Regions from separate parts of the Pseudomonas sp. JDS08PS003 genome, predicted to be linked through region 3. Evidence: riboswitches for the same ligand, from Rfam matches in the RefSeq annotation. Region 3 holds a riboswitch; each other region holds the start of a gene.

Region 1 (6,778 bases), 1.9 Mb from region 3:
CAGCGTCTGCAGCGGCTCATCGACCGGCGCCTGGCCGAAGGCCGCGAGGTGCGCGTGGTGGGGATTCACAGCTTCACCCCGATCTACTACAGCCAGCCACGTGCGCTGGAAGTCGGCGTGTTGTATGGCAGTGCCACGGCCTACGCGGCGCGAATACTGGAAGGTTTGTGGACCCTGCCGATAAAGGTGGCGGGCAACCAGCCTTACGAGATCAACCCCTTGAGCGACATGACCGTGCCGGTGCACGGTGATGCCCGGGGCCTGGAATCGGTACTGATCGAGGTGCGCAACGACTTGTTGCGCAGCCCTGAAGCGGTGCAGCACTGGAGCGACTGTCTGGCGCCGCTGCTGTAACGGATATTGAAAGACGCTTGAACGCAACAAAGGCTGTTTGCAGGACAGGTACAACAACAAGAAAAACCGCTGTGGTGTGTCTTTAACCCTGCCAGGTTCAAACACAGACCGGCGCACGAGGCGTCAATGACGACCCTCGCCGCCGGATGCGCCCACTTACATTGGCTACAAGGAGAACTGCTTCATGGAGATTGAAGAATTCGGCTACAAACAGGAACTCAAGCGTGGCCTGAGCCTGCGCGACCTGGTGGTCTACGGGATGATTTTCATGATCCCCATCGCCCCGTTCGGGGTCTATGGCTACGTCAACCAGGAAGCCCCGGGCATGGTGCCCCTGGCCTACATCATCGGCATGGTGGCGATGGTCTTCACCGCCCTGAGCTACGGCGCCATGGCCCGCGCCTTCCCCATCGCCGGCTCGGTCTACTCCTACGCCCAGCGCGGCCTCAACCCCCACGTGGGCTTTCTCGCCGGCTGGCTGATGCTCCTGGACTACCTGCTGATCCCGCCGCTGCTCTACGTCTACGCGGCCATGGCCCTCAACCACCTGTACCCGGAAGTGCCCAAGGTCGGCTTTATCCTGGCGTTCCTGGTCAGCGCTACCTTCGTCAACCTGCGGGGTATCACCTTCACCGCGCGGATGAACATCCTGTTCCTGCTGGCACAACTGGTGGTCCTGGGGATCTTCCTGTTCTACGCCTGGAACGCTCTGCACGGTGGCACCGGCAACGGCCAATTGACCCTGGCGCCGCTGTACAGCCCGGAAAATTTCCACTTCGGCATGCTGATGCAGGGCGTATCGATTGCGGTGCTGTCGTTCCTGGGCTTTGACGCCATCTCGACCCTGGCCGAAGAGGTCAAGGGCGACCCGGGCCGCAGCGTCGGCCGCGCCGCCCTGATCACCCTGGTGGTGATGGGGGCGATCTTCGTGGTACAGACCTGGATCGCCACCGACCTGGCCGCCGGCATGGGCTTCAAGTCCGCCGACACCGCCTTCTATGAAATCGCCGAACTGGCCGCCGGCAGCTGGCTGGCGACCCTCACCGGGGTGGCCACGGCGCTGGCCTGGGGAGTGGCGGTGGCCATCACCTCGCAAGCCGCGGTATCGCGCCTGCTGTTCGGCATGGCCCGGGACGGCAAGCTGCCCAAGGTGCTGGCCAAGGTCCACCCGAAACACAACACCCCGCACATCAGCATCTACCTGGTGGCGGTGCTGTCGCTGCTGATCTGCTACCTGTTCATCAACTCGGTGGACACCCTGACCTCACTGGTCAACTTCGGCGCCCTGAGCGGCTTCATGCTGCTGCACATCACGGTGATCAATTTCTACTGGCGCCGGCAGAAATCCGGCCAGGTGGTGCGTCACCTGATCTGCCCGGTGATCGGCTTCGTGATCGTCAGCGCCATCATGTACAACATGGGCGTGGATGCGCAGAAACTCGGCGCCATCTGGATAGTCGCCGGGCTGGTCTACCTGTTCCTGCTGAACAAGCTGGGCAGCGGTGCCGCCCTGCCCGATCCGCTCAAACCCTAAGTGACTTCCCTGCGGCGCCGGATGGCGTCGCGCTTCCCCCCGAGGCAGCCGCCAAGAGCCGCCCGGGGACAGGCCGCCGGATGCCGTGGCCGTGGAACTGCGTGGTAACCGACAGTGATGTCTGGCCAATGTTCGCCCCCGGGGCGAGCGGCCCTTGATACAGGAGTGCACCCATGCTGGCCTTGCGTCCCGTGGCGTTATTCGATCTGCCCCAACTGCGGCGCCTGGCCCGCGAACGCCTGCTGGGCGTAACGTCCCTGGTGGATGACGAAACCTGCCTGCGGGAAAAGATCCTCGACTCCCTGGCGTCCTTCGCCAAGGCCGAGGCCAGCCAGGGCCCGGAGAACTACTTTCTGGTGCTTGAGGACCCTGCCAGCGGCCTGCTCCACGGCTGCTCCGACATTCTCGCCACGGCGGGCTTTGCCGCGCCGTTCTACAGCCTGCGCAACCGGCCCTTCATCAGCAGCTCCAGGGAGCTGAACATCGAGCACGGGGTGCCGACCCTGTCCCTGTGCCAGGACCTCAGCGAACAGACCCTGCTGCGCAGCTTCCATGTGGACCCGGCGTTGTCGGGCACGCCCCTGGCGCAGCTGACGTCCCGGGCGCGCCTGCTGTTCATGGCCGCTCACCCCCAGCGTTTTGCCGAGAGCACCATCAGCGAGATCGTCGGCTACAGCAACGCTGCCGGCGAATCGCCGTTCTGGGAGGCGGTGGGCCAGCACTTCTTCGACCTGCCCTACATCGAGGCCGAACGCCTGTGCGCCCTGCAGGGCCGGGGCTTTCTGGCCGAACTCATGCCCCAGTACCCGCTGTACATCCCGATGCTGCCGCAGTCGGCCCAGGACTGCATCGGACAGATTCACCCCTATGCGCGAGAAGCCTGCGACATCCTGGTCGACGAGGGTTTTGCGCCTACCCAGTATGTGGACCTGTTTGATGCCGGACCGACCCTGCAAGCCCGCAACAACCAGCTACGCTCGATCGTTCAGAGCCGGGTCGCGATCAGCTACCTCAGCCCCCAGAGCGGCCGCGGTCGCCACTGGTTGCTGAGCAATGACCGACTGCAAGGATTTCGCGCCATTGTCGCGCCCCTGGATGAAGCCCCGGGCGATGTGGTCGGGCTCGACCTGTCGATGCTCCAGGCCCTGCAACTGACACCGGGCGAACCGGTACGGGGAATCGCGTTATGAGTTGCCCGCTGTTGCTGCGCTGCCCGGGACCGCTGCAAGGAGTCCACCGATGATCGTCCGTCCGATCCGCGTTACCGATCTGCCGGGGGTGCTGGCCTTGCTGGAAGGCAGCTGTCGCGAGTTGAACAACCTCTCCACCGACCCCGAGCGCCTGGCCCATCGCTTGCGCTGGGCTCAGCGCACCTTCGCCAGCCAGGTGGAACGGGCCGATGCCGACTACCTGTTCGTGCTGGAGGACGACGACCAGCAAGTCATCGGCATTTGTGGCCTGAGCGGCGCCATCGGCCTGCGCGAGCCTTGCTACAACTACCGGGTCGGCATCACCCGTGGCAGAGCCCCGGGGCTGGGTATCGACAAGCAGGTTCCGACCCTGTTCCTGTGCAACGAGATGACCGGGCAATCCCAGCTGTGCTCGCTGTTTCTGCGGCGCGACCAGCGCCAGGGCTACACCGGCCGCCTGCTGTCCACTGCACGCTTGCTGTTCGTCGCCGAGCACCCGGCGCTGTTCGGCGACAAGCTGGTGGCCGAATTGCGTGGCCAGCTCGACAGCCAGGGCTGCTCACCGTTCTGGGACAGCCTGGGGCGACACTTCTTCAAGATGGACTTCCAGCAGGCCAATCGCCTGTCCAGCCATGGCAGCAAATCCTTCATCGCCGAACTGATGCCGCGCCAGCCGCTGTACACCTGCCTGCTCAGCCCACAGGCCCAGGCGGCCATCGGCCAGGCCCACCAGAGCACCGAGCAGGCGGTGAACATCCTGCGCGACGAAGGCTTCAGCCATCAGGGCTGCATCGATATCTTCGACGGCGGGCCGCTGATCGAGGCCGAAGTGGCGAAGATCCGCAGCGTGCGTGAAAGCCAGACCCTGCCCTTGCTGGTGGGCCGCCCGGACGAACAGGCGCCGGTGTGGCTGATTCACAACCGCCGCCTGGAAAGCTGCCGCATCACCGCCGCCCCTGGGCGCCTGGTTTCGGGCTGCCTGCTAGTGGACCGCCTAACCGCCAAACGCCTGCAACTGCAGCCAGGGGACTCGGTACGCGCCGTGCCACTGTTGGCCTGCCCGGCGCGGCCTCTGGGCCCGTCCGGAATCGCCCTCGCGCCTGGCGCCGCCCTGCCCCTGTAGCCACGAGATTGACGAACGCCGGGGCGAATGTTCATATGCCGCCCAGTTTCAGGTGCCTCATGCCGCCGTGCACGAGGTGAAACGGGAAACCGGTGCGCCCCTTCAGGGCCAGTCCGGTGCTGCCCCCGCAACGGTAAGCGAGTGCTGCATTCAACACGCCACTGTACCCAAGGTATGGGAAGGCGAATGCCGCCAGACTCGCAAGCCCGGAGACCGGCCTGGAACTTCTGTTTGGCAATCCTGCGGTGGGCGGGCATGGGCCGGTATGGTCGCGTGCCTGTGGCCGATACCTTCTCCTGCGTGCTTCCCGAAGACACTTTCGAGAAGACCAAGAATGACAACAACCTTCAACACTTACCCTGCCTGCGACTGGCGTGCACCGCGCCGCTCCCTGGGCGGCGCCCTGCTGGGCTGCCTGTTCAGCCCCCTGCTGCTGGCCGAGGACGGCGGCTTGCAACTGGAGCAGCAGTTCGTTTCCGCGCCTTCGGTGGAATCCACCACCGTGGCCGAGATGGCCAGGTACGGCAGCAAGGTGGAGATCATCGATCGCCAGCAGATCGAACGCGCCGGCCCCAGCAGCGACATCACCCGGGTCCTGCAGATGTACGTGCCCGGCCTCTACGTCGCGCCGAAAAACGGCCCCTTCGACTACGGCACCTATTCCCTGCTTGGGGGCCGCAACGACGACACCCTGATCCTGCTGGACGGCGTACGCCTGAACAACCGCCTGTACGGCGGCCTGTACCTGGACACCTTGCCGGCCAATGCCATCGAGCGCATCGAGGTGCTCAAGGGCGGCCAGAGCCTGCTGTTCGGTACCCAGGCGGTGTCCGGGGTGATCAACATCGTCACCCGCAGCCCCCAGACCCGCGACACCTCCGGCGAGGTCAACCTGGGCCTGGACAGCTTCATGGGCCAAAGCGGCGATGCCCGGGTGGAGCGCATCCTCAGCAACGGCTTGGGCGACCTGGGCCTGCTGGCCTATGTCAGCCACAACGTCTCCGATGGTTACCAGCCCTATCGCAACAGCGCCTACAGCGCCAGCACCCGGGACAAGAAACGCGCCTATGAAGTGACCACCTTCGGCGCCAAGGCGATCCAGGGCTTCGCCGACGATTCGCGCCTGGAACTGTTCTACCAGTACAGCGATGCCAACCTGGATTTCGCCCGCCCGGTGAACAACAAGAAAACCACCAACGACCGCGTCCAGCAGATCGCCACCGCGACCTTCGAGCAGCGCCTGAGCGAGCGCTTCAGCTACTTCATCAAGGGCCATGTCAACGACTGGGACACGCGCTACACCAAGATCGACAGCCTCAAAGACGGCAGTCTGGTGACCAGGAACCGTAACGACTACTGGGGCTTCACCGACTGGGGCCTGCAGGCCGAAGGCAAGGCCGAGCTGGACGGCGGCCATGTGCTGGTGTTCGGCACCGACAACCAGTGGTTCAAGGGCCAGGACGATGTGCTCAAGATCGACAATAACCAGGCCCAGGCCAATGCCCTGTACACCCAGTTGCGGCCGGTGTTCGCGGCCCTGCCCGACTGGCATCCGAGCCTGGGCATCCGCCACGAGAAGATGAGCGGCGGCGAGAGCGCCACCGTGGGCATGCTCACCTCCCTGTACGACCTCAATGCCCATTGGCAGCTGCGCGGCCAGTACGGCAGCGCCTTCAAGCTGCCCAACGCCGAGCAGCTGTTCGTCAACGAGGACTACGAACAAGGCAACCGCAACCTCAAGCCGGAAAAGAGCCTGAATGCTGAACTCGGCCTGGACTACAAGGGCAGCCTGCTGGCCGGCGAGTTCAACGCCAGCGTCACCGCCTTCCAGCGCAAGATCGACGACCTGATCGCCCTCGATGGCATCCACTGGGTCAATGGCGAGGGGCGGATCAAGGTGCGCGGCATGGAGGTCGACGGCCGCTGGCAGTTCAGCCCGCGATGGAACCTCTCGGCGGACCTGACCCGCAATCTGCTGGAGTCGCGCAACGGCGTGACCCTGAGCAATATCCCCGGCTTCTTCGCCCGCTCGCGACTGGGCTACGAGTCCGAGGATCGTCAGTGGGGAGTGGGTGGTGCACTCCGCTACATCGGCCAGATCGACAGCGCGAAGAAGGTCGACTACGGCCACTACTCGGTGGTCGACGCCGATGCCTATCGCTACCTCGACAGGGCCCAGCAACATCGCCTGAGCCTGCTGGTGGAGAACCTGTTCGACCGCGACTACACCACCAGCATGACCAGCAGCTCGCCGGCGGTGGACAACCTCGGCCGCCCCTTCACTACCGAAGTACGCTACACCTACCGCTTCTGAGGCCCATCGACATGCACAAGGACTATCAACGGGTGCTGTTCGTCGGCCCCGGCCTGCACGGCGGCGCCCTGGGCGAGGCCTTTGGCCGGGAGCTGAAGGCGCTGCGCAGCGATGACGCCGGCACCCGGGTGATCGACACCCTGGACGGCTTCGACAGCCTCTGGGCCGCCCTGGAGGAACCCTTGCCCGAGGACGGCGCGGCGCTGCTGGTGGTGGACCTGGAGCCCAGTTCCGACAGCGCCTACCTGGACTGGCTGCGCGAT
Region 2 (6,778 bases), 880 kb from region 3:
GCGGCAGAGGAAATGGCCAGGGCGCCAATCCGCTGGACAGATCCAGCCAGGCCTCTTCGGCGATTCCGTGTTCCTGGGCCGCCTTGCGCAACCTTCCACCGTGCTCAAGCATAGAATTCAGCCCCCAGGCACAGAAACAACAACCACAGCCAGACACCTCGCTGCACCAACTGCCAGCCGCGATCGATGGAGTCGGCACTCGCCGGCTCGCCTTCGCCCAGTTGCGGGCGCTGGTGCAACTCACCGTGATAAATCGCTGCGCCGCCCAACTCGACCCCCAGGGCACCCGCTCCAGCCGCCATCACCGGGCCGGCATTGGGACTGTCCCAGGTCGGGCCCTGGCGCCACCAGCATGTGAGCGCCAGGCGGGTCTTGCCCAGCAAGGCATAGGTCAGGGCCACCAGCCGTGCAGGAATGTAATTGAGCAGGTCGTCGATTCGCGCCGCCGCCCAGCCGAAACGCTCAAAACGCTCGTTGCGATAACCCCACATCGCATCCAGAGTGTTGCTCAGACGATAGAGCACCACCCCTGGCGCACCGGCCACGGCGAACCAGAACAAGGCGGCGAACACGGCATCGCTGCCGTTTTCCAGCACCGATTCAGTGGCTGCCCGCGCCACTTCGGTGGCGTCCAGCTCACGAGTCTCACGGCTCACCAGAAAGCCGACCCGATGCCGGGCTTCATCCAGGTCGTCACTGCGCAAAGCCTGAGCCACCGGCTCGACGTGCTCGCCGAGGCTGCGAAGACCCAGGGCGCAATACAGTGCAACGATCTCCACCAGCCAACCGATGTAGGGCAGCCAGGACAGGGCCGTGGCCAACAGGGTCAAGGGCAGCACCGCCAGTACCCAAGCCGTGACCCCATGGCTGCGCCAGCCTCGGCCGGCGGCGTTGAAACGTTGCTCGATACGATCCGCCACACGGCCAAAGGCCACCAGCGGATGCCAGCGCTTGGGTTCGCCCAGCAGCGCATCCAGCGCCACCCCGGCGACACTCAGCAACGCCACACTCATTGACTCACTCCCCAGTAATTCTCATACAGCAACTCACTCAATGGCCGGGGTTGCGCCCAGCCCTGCAGCGCCAGCATCGGCGCCGGATAGAACTCGGTAACCGGTCCCAGGCACAACACGGCCAAGGGTTTGGCGCCGGCGGGTAATCCCAGCAGGTCGGCCAGGGCCTGGGGCTCGAACAGCGAAACCCAGCCCATGCCCAGGCCTTCGCTGCGGGCCGCCAGCCAAAGGTTCTGAATGGCACAGGACAGCGAGGCCAGGTCCATTTCCGGCAGGGTCCGCCGTCCAAAGACATGCCGCTCGCGCCCATCCATCAACGCCGCCACCAGCACCTCGGCACAGTCATTGATGCCTTCGACCTTGAGCTTCATGAACTCGTCGGAACGCTCCCCCAACGCCTCGGCAGTGCGCACCCGCTCCTCCTCCACCAACTGCTGGATTCGTCCACGCAGTGGTCGATCGCTGATACGGATAAAGCGCCAGGGTTGCATCAACCCGACACTGGGCGCCTGATGCGCCGCTTCCAGCAAACGCTGCAGCAGCTCGGGCGCGACACTGCCACCGGCGAAGTGACGCATGTCCCGGCGTTCGGCAATGGCGCGATAAACCGCCTCACGCTCCGCCGCAGAAAACCCCTGCTCACTCACCTGCCACGCCCTCTGCAGAAGCCGGCACGAACAACGCCGCCACCGCCGCCGGATTGGACGGAAAGTAAAAGTGCACATAGGAGGCAGTCATCCGCCCATCGCGATACACCGCTTCCGCACCACGACCACCATTGGGACTGATGCCACGGGCAATCGGCTCGAGTTGCGTGCTGGTCAGGGAATGATGATAGGTGTGGCCACGCAAGCTGCCCTCCGGCAACTCCACCGCTTGCAAGGCCAGGGCCGCCAGGCGTTTTTGCATCACGGCATCGCCGGGCAGCAACCCCAAGAGATTGGCACGCAGCCCTTCGACGTCGGTCAGGGAGTCCAGCAAATACAGCATGCCACCACACTCCGCGAGCAACGGCTTGCCCGCACCATGGTGAGCACGAATAGCGCCCAGCATCGCGGTGTTTTGCGCCAGTGCCTGATGGTGCAATTCGGGGTAGCCACCGGGCAGGTACAAACTGTCCGCCTCCGGCAACTCGGTGTCATGAATCGGCGAGAAGAAGCTCAACTGCGCGCCCATGGCCCGCAACAGATCCAGGTTGGCGCCATAGGTAAAGGCAAACGCCTCATCCCGCGCTACGGCGATTCGCACACCCGCCAGCAAAGGCTCGCAGGGCTCCGGCGTGGGTGCGGCAAAGCTCACTGCCGGCGGCAGTGCCACTTGGCAACTGCTGGCCAGGGCTGCAGCGGCGGCATCAAGACGCAGGTCCAGATCATTCAGTTCGCTGGCCTGCACCAGCCCCAAATGGCGGCTGGGCAGCTCGATGTCAGTCTCCCGGGACAAGGCTCCATACCAGCGCAGTCCCTCGGTGAGGCTGCCTTCAAGCAACTGCGCGTGACGCAAGGTGCCTACCCGGTTGGCCAGCACCCCAGCGAACGGCAGGTCCGGCTGATAGCGGGCCAGTCCCAGGGCCAGCGCACCAAAGGTCTGGGCCATGGCGGTGCCATCGATCACCCCCAGCACCGGGACTCCGAAATGCCGTGCCAGATCCGCGCTGGAGGGCGTGCCGTCGAACAGCCCCATGACCCCCTCGATCAGAATCAGGTCCGCTTCGCCCGCAGCCTCCCAAAGCAAGCGGCGGCTTTCTTGCTCCCCGACCATCCACATGTCCAGCTGGTACACCGGAGCACCGCTGGCTCGCTCAAGAATCATTGGATCGAGAAAATCCGGACCGCACTTGAATACCCGTACCTTGCGCCCCTGGTTGCGGTGCAAACGGGCCAATGCCGCGGTCACGGTGGTCTTGCCCTGGCCGGAAGCCGGCGCGGCGATCAATACCGCCGGGCAATGACGAACATCGGTCATGAATTCACACTCACAGCTCAACACCTTTCTGCGCCTTGATACCGGCCTGGAACGCATGCTTGATCATGCCCATTTCAGTGACGGTATCCGCCAGCTCGATCATCTCCGGCTTGGCGCCGCGGCCGGTTACCACCACGTGCTGCATGGGGGGACGGGCCTGCAGGTCACTGAGCACCTGATCCAGATCCAGGTAGCCGTGCTTGAGGGCGATGTTCAACTCGTCGAGTACTACCAGGCCAATCTCCGGGTCGTTCAGCAGCTCCCTGGATACCGCCCAGGCCGCTTCGGCCGCAGCAATGTCGCGCTGGCGATCCTGGGTTTCCCAGGTGAAACCCTCACCCATCACGTGAAACCGCACCTGCTCTGGAAAACGCCGGAAGAACAACTCTTCGCCGGTGCTGTTACGGCCCTTGATGAACTGCACCACGCCGCACTGCATACCGTGGCCCATGGACCGCGCCAGCATGCCGAAGGCCGAACTGCTCTTGCCCTTGCCATTGCCGGTCAGCACCAGCAACAAGCCACATTCGTTGGGCGAGTTGGCGATGCGCTCATCGATCACGGCTTTTTTGCGCAACATGCGCGCCAGATGGCGTTCGTCACGATCGGGGGATTCACTCATGGGGCAGCTCTCCGTTGGGGCTGGGGAACGGCGGGCAGGAAAAGAAAGAGACGGCGCTAGCCTGGCATCGCCCACCGTGATGCCGTTGGATGGATCAGGCCGGTCTCCGGGCTCATGAGGGGCATCGCTGCCGGGCTGCGCGCCTTCCCATGTCATCGACACAGTGGCATCTGGCACAGCCTTGACTCATCTACCGTTGCGGGGGCAGCGCCGGAATCGTTGCCGTGTCCATCGCTGGAACAGGCACTGACCGGCTTCCCTGTTTCACTCTGTCGACCACGGGCCACAGAGCACCTGAAACAAGTCGCGAAGGTTAGAGGGTTGGGGGTGGAGCGTCAATTAAAGCCGGCCGTCGCACATCGCACAAAACTGCACTGCATCAACAAACTGGCGCCAATCTTGTGCCACACTCAGAGCAATGATATCAAATAGCCACATTCCGGGACCCAGGTCCTGCCACACAACAATAAGGGGTGAGTTCGATGCAAGGCATGATCATCAGCAATCCAAAGCTGGAATTCCTGCGCCCGATGCTGGAACGCTGGTTCGATTGCATTGACCGCTACAACGCAGTCCGCGGCGATAACGAAACCCCGTACTGGTTCGATGAAAAGGCCAACCTGGGATTACTCTCCGCGGCCGCCTGGATGGCGGAGATGATCAGCCTGGAACACAGCCCCAGCAAGAAGCAGCAGGAGGAAGGTGCTCGCAACGCTCGTACCGACCTGTATCTGGCCACCAAGGACGAACGCGCTTATATCCAGACCACTCAGCGCTGGCCACGGGTCAACAGCCTGCACCTGACCCAGCCATTGCTGGACATTGCCAGTGACGCCAAAAAGATCAGCTATCCCAGCGACCTGAGGCTCGGCTGCCTGTTTGTAGCCCCGCAAAAAGCCCAGCACAGCGCCTCTCCCGAAGAACTTCAGGACATGCTGGACGAGTTGCAAAAGGAGCACTGCTGCGCCGTAGCCTGGTACTTCCCCTACGCCTACCGCAAGCTGCATAACGAAAGCGGCCACTACCATCCGGGTATTGCCGTACTGTTCAAGGAGGCCCGCTGATCAGGCGGAACCATCGACTGGCTATGCTCCTCTATGACTACGACGTTCGTGCACTCATAGGGAAATCAGCATGCTCAAGCTTCAACACACCTTGCTTATCGTTATCGCCGCCGGCCTCACCGCCTGCGGCGAAACCTCCAGCCTGCAAGTCTCAGACGGCACCGGACCGAACCCCAAGCTGCCGGAACCCAATCCCACGCTGATCCCCACGGTCAATATTGCCCCTGCCATCGGCTGGCCCCAAGGCGCAAAACCCACGGCCGCAGCCGGCACCCAGGTTGCCGCCTTCGCCGAAAACCTCGACCACCCACGCTGGCTGTATGTATTGCCCAATGGCGATGTATTGGTAGCTGAAACCAATGCACCACCCAAGCCGGATGACAGTCAGGGCATTCGTGGCTGGATCGCCGGAAAAGTAATGGGCCGAGCCGGCGCAGCCGTCCCCAGCGCCAATCGCATTACCCTGTTGCGGGACCAGGATCACGACGGCGTGGCGGAAACCCGCAGCCTGTTCCTGGAGAACCTCAACTCCCCCTTCGGCATGACCCTGGTGGGCAATGATCTATATGTGGCGGACACCGACAAGCTGCTGCGCTTCCCCTATCAGAACGGTGACACCCACATCAGTGCAGCCCCCACCAAGGTGCTCGACCTCCCCGGCGGCACACTCAACCACCACTGGACCAAGAACGTCATCGCCAGCAAGGACGCAAGCAAGCTTTATGTCACCGTCGGCTCGAACAGTAACGTTGGGGAAAATGGCCTGGATAAAGAAGAAGGCCGTGCGGCCATCTGGGAAGTGGATCGGGCCAGTGGCAAGCATCGCCTGTTCGCCACCGGCCTGCGCAACCCCAATGGCCTGGCCTGGGAGCCGGTCAGCGGAGCGCTATGGACCGCAGTCAATGAGCGCGACGAAATCGGCAGCGATCTGGTTCCGGATTACATCACCTCGGTCAAGGACGGGGCTTTTTATGGCTGGCCCTTCAGTTACTACGGGCAACACGTGGACGTGCGGGTCAAGCCACAAAACCTCGAGCAGGTGACCAAGGCAATCGCTCCGGATTACGCCGTGGGCCCACATACGGCCTCACTGGGCCTGACCTTCGCCGAAGGCAGCAAACTTCCCGCCCCCTTTACAGAAGGCGCCTTCATCGGCCAGCACGGGTCCTGGAACCGCAAGCCCCACAGCGGCTACAAGGTGATATTCGTGCCTTTCAGCGCGGGCAAACCCCAGGGACAACCAATCGACGTACTCAGCGGCTTTCTCAATGCCGATGAAAAAGCCCTGGGGCGCCCGGTCGGGGTAGTCATCGATCAGCAAGGAGGCCTATTGGTCGCCGATGATGTCGGCAACAAGATCTGGCGGGTATCCGCCGCCAAGGCGCCCTGAGTTCAGCGCTTGCGGCACAGGGTCAGGCCATCCCCCAGGGGCAGCAGTGACAAGTCGATGCGCGAGTCATCCTTCAAGGCACGATTGAGCGCCTGGATGGCTCGGGTATCCTCACTGGCGGCATTCGCCTCCAGCACTCGCCCGCTCCATAGCGTGTTGTCGAACACCACCAGCCCCCCAACTCGCAGCAAACGCAGGGCGAACTCCAGGTAGGCCGGGTAATTGGCCTTGTCCGCATCGATAAAGATCAGATCGAAAGACTCAAGCGGGCCCGCCTGCTCCAGGCCAGCCAGGGTCTCTAGCGCAGGCGACAGGCGCAGGTCAATACGCTGGTCGACTCCCGCCTCCTTCCAGTAACGACGGGCGGTGGCATTGTAGTCACCGGGAATGTCACAACAGGTCAACGAACCGTCGTCGGGTAGCGCCTGAGCCATGCACAAGGCGCTATAGCCGGTGAAGGTCCCGACCTCGAGGATCCGGCGAGCACCGGTGAGCTTGATCAGCAGCGCGAGGAACTGCCCTTGTTCCGGCGCCACTTGCCAGCGCGCATTGGGCAGCGCCTGGGTTTCGTCACGCAAACGACGCAATAGGGGCGTCTCACGCAGTGAAACGTCCAGCAGGTACTGATAAAGGGCATCGTCGAGGTTGAGAGTACGAGCAGTCACGAGCACCTCGACAGGGAAGGCTTATGGATTGTGCGCCAGATGTTCCGGCTGCAGTACACGCT
Region 3 (6,778 bases):
AGGCGGATCAGGTTGGCGAAGGCGTCACGGAAGAACCCGGACACCCGCAGGGTTACGTCAACCCGGGGCCGGTCCAGCAGGCTCAGGGGCAGGATCTCGAAATCGTCGACCCGCTGGCTGCCGGTGGCCCACACTGGACGCACCCCCATCAGGGCCATGGCCTGGGCAATGTCGTCGCCGCCGGTGCGCATGGTGGCGGTGCCCCAGACCGACAGGCCCAACTGCAACAGGTGGTCGCCGTGGTCCTGCAGGTGGCGTTCGAGGATCAGGCTGGCTGACTGGAAACCGATGCGCCAGGCGGTGGTGGTGGGCAGGTTGCGCACGTCCACCGAATAGAAATTGCGCCCGGTGGGCAGCACGTCCAGACGGCCACGGCTCGGCGCACCGCTGGGGCCGGCGGGAACGAAGCGGCCGCTCAAGGCGTCCAGCAGGCCGCGCATTTCTGCGAGGCCGCAAGCGTCCAGGCGCGGGGCGACCACCTCGCGCAACGCCTCGATGATCACCTGCACCGGCTCCCAGCCCGCCTCGTCCAACTGCGCCAGCGGGCCCTGGAGCGCGGCTTCGATCAAGGCGGCGGCATACAGCTCCAGGCGTTCGCGCACGTCACCCGCCGTGCGCCACAAGGCCTCGCTGAGCCGTTGCAACGGCTGCGGACGGCGCCCGGTCCAGGGCTCGGCCAGGGCGCAGTCCAGGGGATCGAAGCCCAGGCCGAAGGCCTTGGCCAAAGCTCGCAGCAAGCTGGCGTGGGCACCCTTGCCATCGCCCCGGGGAATGCGCAGCAAGGCCAGCAGGGTGTCGATGCGCAGTCGGCCGTCAGGGGATTCGCCGAACACATGCAGGCCATCGCGGATCTGCGATTCCTTGAGGTCGCACAGGTAAGTGTCCAGGCGCGGCAGCCAGATCGCCGCATCGGCGTCGCTGTCGAGCTGCTCGCCCAGTTGCAACTCGCGGTCGATGTGGGTCTCGCGCACCAGTTGCAGGATGTCCCGCTGCAGCTCCCGGGCACGACGTGGATCCAGCAGTTGGGCTTCGTAGTACTCGTCCGCCAGCAGCTCCAGATTACGCAGCGGGCCGTAGGTTTCGGCACGGGTCAGGGGCGGCATCAGGTGGTCGATGATCACCGCCTGGGTGCGGCGCTTGGCCTGGGCGCCCTCCCCCGGATCGTTGACGATAAACGGGTAGATGTTCGGCAGCGGGCCCAGCAGCGCATCCGGCCAGCAACTCTCCGAGAGGCCGACGCCCTTGCCCGGCAGCCATTCCAGGTTGCCGTGCTTGCCGACATGGATCAGCGCATGGGCGCCATAGGTCTGGCGCAGCCAGAAGTAGAACGCCAGGTAGCCATGGGGCGGCACCAGATCCGGGTCGTGATAGACCGCGCTGGGGTCCACCTGATAACCCCGGGCCGGCTGGATGCCGACGAAGGTCAGGCCAAAGCGCAGGCCAGCGATCATCATCCGCCCGTCGCGGAACATCGGGTCTTGCTGCGGTGCGCCCCAGCGCGCTAGCACGGCCTGACGATTGGCTTCCGGCAAGGCCTGGAACATCACCGCGTAGTCGTCCAGGGCCAGACTTTGCTGACACGGGCGCTGGTCGAGGCTGTCCAGGTCGTTGCTGACCCCGCCCAGCAGTTGCCGGATCAGCTCGCTGCCGCTGGCGGGCAACTCGGCCGGCAGCGGGTAGCCTTCGGCGTGCAGGGCCTTGAGGATGTTCAGCGCGGCGGCCGGGGTGTCCAAGCCGACGCCGTTGCCAATACGACCATCCCGGGTCGGGTAGTTGGCCAGCACCAGGGCAATGCGCTTCTGGCCATTGTCCAGGCGTCCCAGCTCGACCCAGCGTCGAGCCAGTTCGGCGACAAAATCCATGCGCTCGGGCTGGCCGCGATAGCAGACCACATCCGACTGGCTGCGCTCGCTGCGCCAGGCCAGGTCCTTGAAACTGATGGGCCGGCTGATGATGCGCCCGTCCAGTTCCGGCAAGGCAATGTGCATGGCCAGGTCCCGCGGCCCCAGGCCCTGCTCGCTGTCACGCCAGCCGGGTTCGTTGTCCTGGGCGCAAATGGCCTGGATCACCGGAATATTGCGCCGGAACGGCCGCAGGTGCGGGGCTTCGGGGCTGGATTGGGCAAAGCCGGTGGTATTGAGGATCACCCCGGCCGCGGTTGCATCCAGCCAGTCTTCCACCTGGCTCAGGCAACCGGCTTCCTTGAGGCTGGCCACGGCCATCGGCAAGGGGTTGAGCCCCGCCGCCTGCAGGCGCTGGCAGAACAGATCGATAAAACCGGTGTTGGCCGCCTGCAGGTGGGAACGGTAGAACAGCAGCGCCGCCACTGCTTGATCGGGCTGCCAATCGGCCTGCCAGTCGCTGAGGGTGGCCTGGCTTTTGTGTGGGTGATAGATCGCCGTGCGTGGCAGGGTCTGCGGTTCGCTCCAGGGGTAGTCGCGCCCCAGCAGGCCGCTGGCCAGGCAACGATAGAAGTTCAAGGCGTTATCGCGGCCGCCCTGACGCAAGTATTGCCACAGGCGATCACGCTCGGTGGCCGGTACCGTGCTCAGGTCGCTGAGCTCCGGGTCCGGGCGATCGTCCCCCGGCACCAGGATCAACTGCACTCCGCGTCGGGACAGTTCCACCAGCCGTTCGACGCCGTAACGCCAGTAACCAATGCCGCCGTGCAGGGAAATCAGGATCACCTTGGCGTGGCGCAGCACTTCGTCCACATACAGGTCCACCGACGCATGGTTCTGCACCTGCATCGGGTTGGCCAGGCGAAAGCTGGGGTAGTCCTCGGGCAATTGCTCGGCAGCGTCCGCCAGCAGCGCCAGGCTGGAGTCGCCGCTGCACAGGATCACCAGCTCGGCGGGGGTCTGTCCAAGGTCGGCAATATTGTCATCCGACACGAAACCGCCGGGCTGGGTCCTGAGCAGGTGCATGGGTTACACGCTGAGGGCGGCGCGCAGTTGCGCTTCGAGCTGAGCGGCGTCCAGTTCCTGGCCGATCAGCACTAGGCGCGTGGTGCGGGCTTCGTCAGCCCCCCACTTGCGGTCGAAGTGCTTGTCGAAGCGCGTGCCCACGCCCTGGATCAGCAGACGCATCGGCTTGTTGGGGATCGCGGCAAAACCCTTGACCCGCAGGATGCCGTGCTTGACCACCAGTTGGGTCAGGGCGTCCAGCAGCAGGCTTTCGTCGGCCTGGGGCAGTTCGATGGAGATGGAATCGAAGGCGTCGTGATCGTGATCGTCGTGGTCGTCGTCACCGTCGTGGTGGTGATCGTGGTGGCTGTGGCGGCCGTCGATGTGCTCCTCGGAGCCGGCGCCCAGGCCCAGCAGCACGTCCAGCGGCAGGCGGCCGCTGCTGGCTTCGATGACTTTGACTGCTGGCGGCAGCTCTTCGGCCACTTCCAGGCGCACCTTGGCCAGGTCTTCGGGGTTGATCAGGTCGGTCTTGTTGAGGATCACCAGATCGGCGCTGGACAGCTGGTCGGCGAACAGCTCATGCAGGGGCGATTCGTGGTCCAGGTTGGGGTCGAGCTTGCGCTGGGCGTCCACCTGATCGGGAAACGCGGCGAAGGTGCCAGCGGCCACGGCCGGGCTGTCGACCACGGTGATCACTGCATCGACGGTGCAGGCGCTGCGGATTTCCGGCCACTGGAAGGCCTGGACCAGGGGCTTGGGCAAGGCCAGGCCGGAGGTTTCGATGAGGATGTGATCCAGATCGCCGCGGCGCGCCACCAGTTCGCGCATCACCGGGAAGAACTCTTCCTGCACGGTGCAGCACAGGCAGCCGTTGGCCAGCTCATAGACCCGGCCACTGGCCTCTTCCTCGGTGCAGCCGATGGAGCATTGCTTGAGGATCTCGCCATCGATGCCCAGCTCGCCGAACTCGTTGACGATGACCGCGATGCGCCGGCCCTGGGCGTTGTCCAGCATGTGCCGCAGCAAGGTGGTCTTACCCGAGCCAAGGAAGCCGGTGACGATGGTGACGGGAAGTTTGGCCAGTGTTTTCATCGGATGCCCCTTGGCAAAGGTGGCGGGCAAACGGGACGAGAGCCGCAGCGCAGGAGCGCGCGGAGATTTCGCCACCGGATCACCCCGCCCGGTTGTAGTGAGAATCTGGGATCGAGGCAGGTCTCCTGGCTGAGGGCTTGCCAGTCATTGGACTGGCGGTTTCTGCGCCTTCCCGCAGGCGTTCCGGACGCGAATGCAGTGGCCTTGCAGAAATGAAACCCTTCACAGTTGCGGGGGCAGCCGCGGCATCGACCGCGTTCCCTTCTTAGCTTCGACCGCTGGTCGAAGAACCTCGAAGGCGCAAGGCTACGCAGAGCGCGGGGGACGGTCAATCGGCAATGCGCCGGCGTCCGCAATTGACGACGTTACCCCGGCCATGATTTCCTACGCGCCTTGTTACGGGTGCCCTTCACAGGGTGAAACGGGAAACCGGTGAATCACGTGCTTTACTACAAAAGCCGTGACCAGTCCGGTGCTGCCCCCGCAACGGTAAGCGAGCGAAGTGTCAGATCCACTGTGCCAAGGCATGGGAAGGCGACACTTGCCGGCACGGTCCGACATGACTCGGCCCCTGCCCCTCGCCAGCCCGGAGACCGGCCCGCAACACACACATAACAAACCCGCGGTGGGCGGGCGCTGTTGCAAACCCTGCGTGCCGGTCACGCGGGGTTTTCCTGCGCCACTCTCCCCGCTGACACTCCAGAGGGAAGCGCCATGTCGATCATCAGCAGCACCAGCCATTCCACCAGCAGCACCTCCACCCTGAGCCAGCGCCTGGTGGCCGCCATCGGCGCTTCGCTGCTGGGCGCCTGCCTGGTGTACTTCGCCGGCTTCTCCCATATCGAAGCGGTGCACAACGCCGCCCACGACACCCGTCACAGCGCTGCTTTCCCTTGCCACTGAGACCTGCCGACATGATCAAGCGTATTGCGCAAACCGCAGGGTTCACCGGGTTGCTGGCGGCCTTGCTGCTGACCCTGCTGCAAAGCTTCTGGGTGGCCCCGCTGATTCTGCAGGCGGAAACCTATGAAAAGGCCCCGGCCGCAGAAGTCCATGAACACGCCGAAGGCGCCATGGCCGGCCACAGCCACGACGCCGAAGCCTGGGAACCGGAAGATGGCTGGCAGCGAGTGCTGTCCACCACGGGCGGCAATCTGGTGGTGGCCGTCGGCTTCGCCCTGATGCTGGCCGGGCTCTACACCCTGCGGGCGCCCAGTCGCACCTCCCAGGGCCTGCTCTGGGGCCTGGCGGGTTATGCGACCTTCTGCCTGGCGCCGACCCTGGGCTTGCCACCGGAGTTGCCGGGCACCGCCGCCGCCGACCTGGTACAGCGCCAGGTGTGGTGGGTCGGCGCTGCCGCTTCCACCGCCGTGGGCCTTGCCCTGATCGTGTTCGCCGGCAACTGGCTGCTGAAACTGCTGGGCGCGGCCATCATCGCCGTGCCTCACGTGATCGGCGCGCCACAACCGGAAGTGCATTCGATGCTGGCCCCGGAAGAGCTGGAGGCACAATTCAAAATCGCCTCGCAGTTGACCAACGCCGCCTTCTGGCTGGCCCTCGGGCTGATCAGCGCCTGGTTGTTCCGGCGCAGGAACACGGATCAGTACTCGGCATGATCGAAGTGCGCGCAGCGTCGACCCTGGTGGTCGGCCTGGGCTGCCAGAAAGGCTGCCCGGTGACCACGCTGCGCGCGCTGCTGGATCAGGTGCTGGAAGCCCATCGCATCGATACGCAGCAGGTTTTCGCCCTGGCGAGCATCGACCTGAAACAGGCCGAGCCCGGTCTGCTGGAGTTGGCCGAGCAACTGGCACTGCCACTGACCTGTTTCAGCAGCATGCAACTGGCACCTTATGCCCTGCGCCTCAGCCACCGTTCACAGATCGCCTTTGAACGTACCGGCTGCTACGGCGTTGCCGAAAGTGCTGCCCTGGCCATGGCCGAACAGCTGCATCCCGGCCCGGCCCAACTGCTGATCCCTCGTCAGAAATACGCCCAGGCCACCCTGGCAATGGCCGCTTGCCGGTAAAATCCTCGATAATCCCCCGCCTTGATCATGAGCAATCTTCATTTGAAGCACGGCTCCAGCCCCTTTCTCACAGGAGACAGCCATGACTGTCTATTTCATCGGTGCCGGTCCCGGCGACCCGGAACTGATCACGGTCAAGGGCCAGCGCCTGATCCATCGCTGCCCGGTGATCATCTACGCCGGCTCCCTGGTGCCTCAGGCCGTACTGGAAGGCCACCGTGCTGAGCGGGTGATCAACAGCGCCGAACTGCACCTTGAACAGATCATCGAGGCCATCCGGGAAGCCCATGCCCAAGGACAGGATGTGGCCCGGGTACATTCCGGCGACCCGAGCCTGTATGGCGCCATCGGTGAACAGATCCGCTGCCTGCGGGAGTTGGGCATTGCCTTCGAAATCGTCCCCGGAGTCACCGCCACAGCGGCCTGCGCCGCGCTGCTGGGGGCCGAGCTGACCTTGCCGGATGTGTCCCAGAGCGTGATTCTCACCCGCTATGCGGACAAGACCGCCATGCCTGCCGGTGAGGAATTCGCCAGCCTGGCGGCCCACGGCGCCACCATGGCGATTCACCTGGGGGTCAATCACCTGGAGAAAATCGTCGCCGAGCTGCTGCCGCACTACGGCGCCGACTGCCCGATTGCGGTGGTGCATCGTGCCACCTGGCCGGACCAGGACTGGGTCCTGGGGACCCTGGCCGACATTGCCGAGCAGGTCGCGGCCAAGGGTTTCCGGCGCACGGCGCTGATCCTGGTG

What was found. A riboswitch is a leader RNA that binds a small molecule or an ion and turns the genes downstream of it on or off. The one in region 3 is predicted to bind cobalamin.
Region 1: linked by a shared signal. The riboswitch ahead of P7C00_RS12265 (TonB-dependent receptor plug domain-containing protein) and the one ahead of cobW (cobalamin biosynthesis protein CobW) in region 3 are both predicted to bind cobalamin.
Region 2: linked by a shared signal. The riboswitch ahead of cobO (cob(I)yrinic acid a,c-diamide adenosyltransferase) and the one ahead of cobW (cobalamin biosynthesis protein CobW) in region 3 are both predicted to bind cobalamin.

Annotation. Positions count from the first base shown of each region.
Region 1 is NZ_CP120724.1:2,669,472-2,676,249, reverse strand. It holds gene P7C00_RS12285 (N-formylglutamate amidohydrolase) at 1-354, shown strand, start outside; gene P7C00_RS12280 (APC family permease) at 539-1,888, shown strand; gene P7C00_RS12275 (arginine N-succinyltransferase) at 2,062-3,078, shown strand; gene P7C00_RS12270 (arginine N-succinyltransferase) at 3,128-4,201, shown strand; cobalamin riboswitch at 4,235-4,438, shown strand; gene P7C00_RS12265 (TonB-dependent receptor plug domain-containing protein) at 4,467-6,515, shown strand; gene P7C00_RS12260 ((2Fe-2S) ferredoxin domain-containing protein) at 6,527-6,778, shown strand, end outside.
Region 2 is NZ_CP120724.1:5,406,221-5,412,998, forward strand. It holds gene cobD (threonine-phosphate decarboxylase CobD) at 1-112, opposite strand, end outside; gene cbiB (adenosylcobinamide-phosphate synthase CbiB) at 105-1,013, opposite strand; gene bluB (5,6-dimethylbenzimidazole synthase) at 1,010-1,660, opposite strand; gene P7C00_RS23855 (cobyrinate a,c-diamide synthase) at 1,653-2,975, opposite strand; gene cobO (cob(I)yrinic acid a,c-diamide adenosyltransferase) at 2,986-3,597, opposite strand; cobalamin riboswitch at 3,677-3,910, opposite strand; gene P7C00_RS23865 (hypothetical protein) at 4,080-4,661, shown strand; gene P7C00_RS23870 (sorbosone dehydrogenase family protein) at 4,732-6,051, shown strand; gene P7C00_RS23875 (class I SAM-dependent methyltransferase) at 6,054-6,716, opposite strand; gene P7C00_RS23880 (C40 family peptidase) at 6,738-6,778, opposite strand, start outside.
Region 3 is NZ_CP120724.1:4,530,841-4,537,618, forward strand. It holds gene cobN (cobaltochelatase subunit CobN) at 1-2,927, opposite strand, end outside; gene cobW (cobalamin biosynthesis protein CobW) at 2,931-4,001, opposite strand; cobalamin riboswitch at 4,099-4,311, opposite strand; cobalamin riboswitch at 4,385-4,618, shown strand; gene P7C00_RS20095 (CbtB-domain containing protein) at 4,716-4,904, shown strand; gene P7C00_RS20100 (CbtA family protein) at 4,916-5,617, shown strand; gene P7C00_RS20105 (cobalamin biosynthesis protein) at 5,614-6,027, shown strand; gene cobM (precorrin-4 C(11)-methyltransferase) at 6,110-6,778, shown strand, end outside.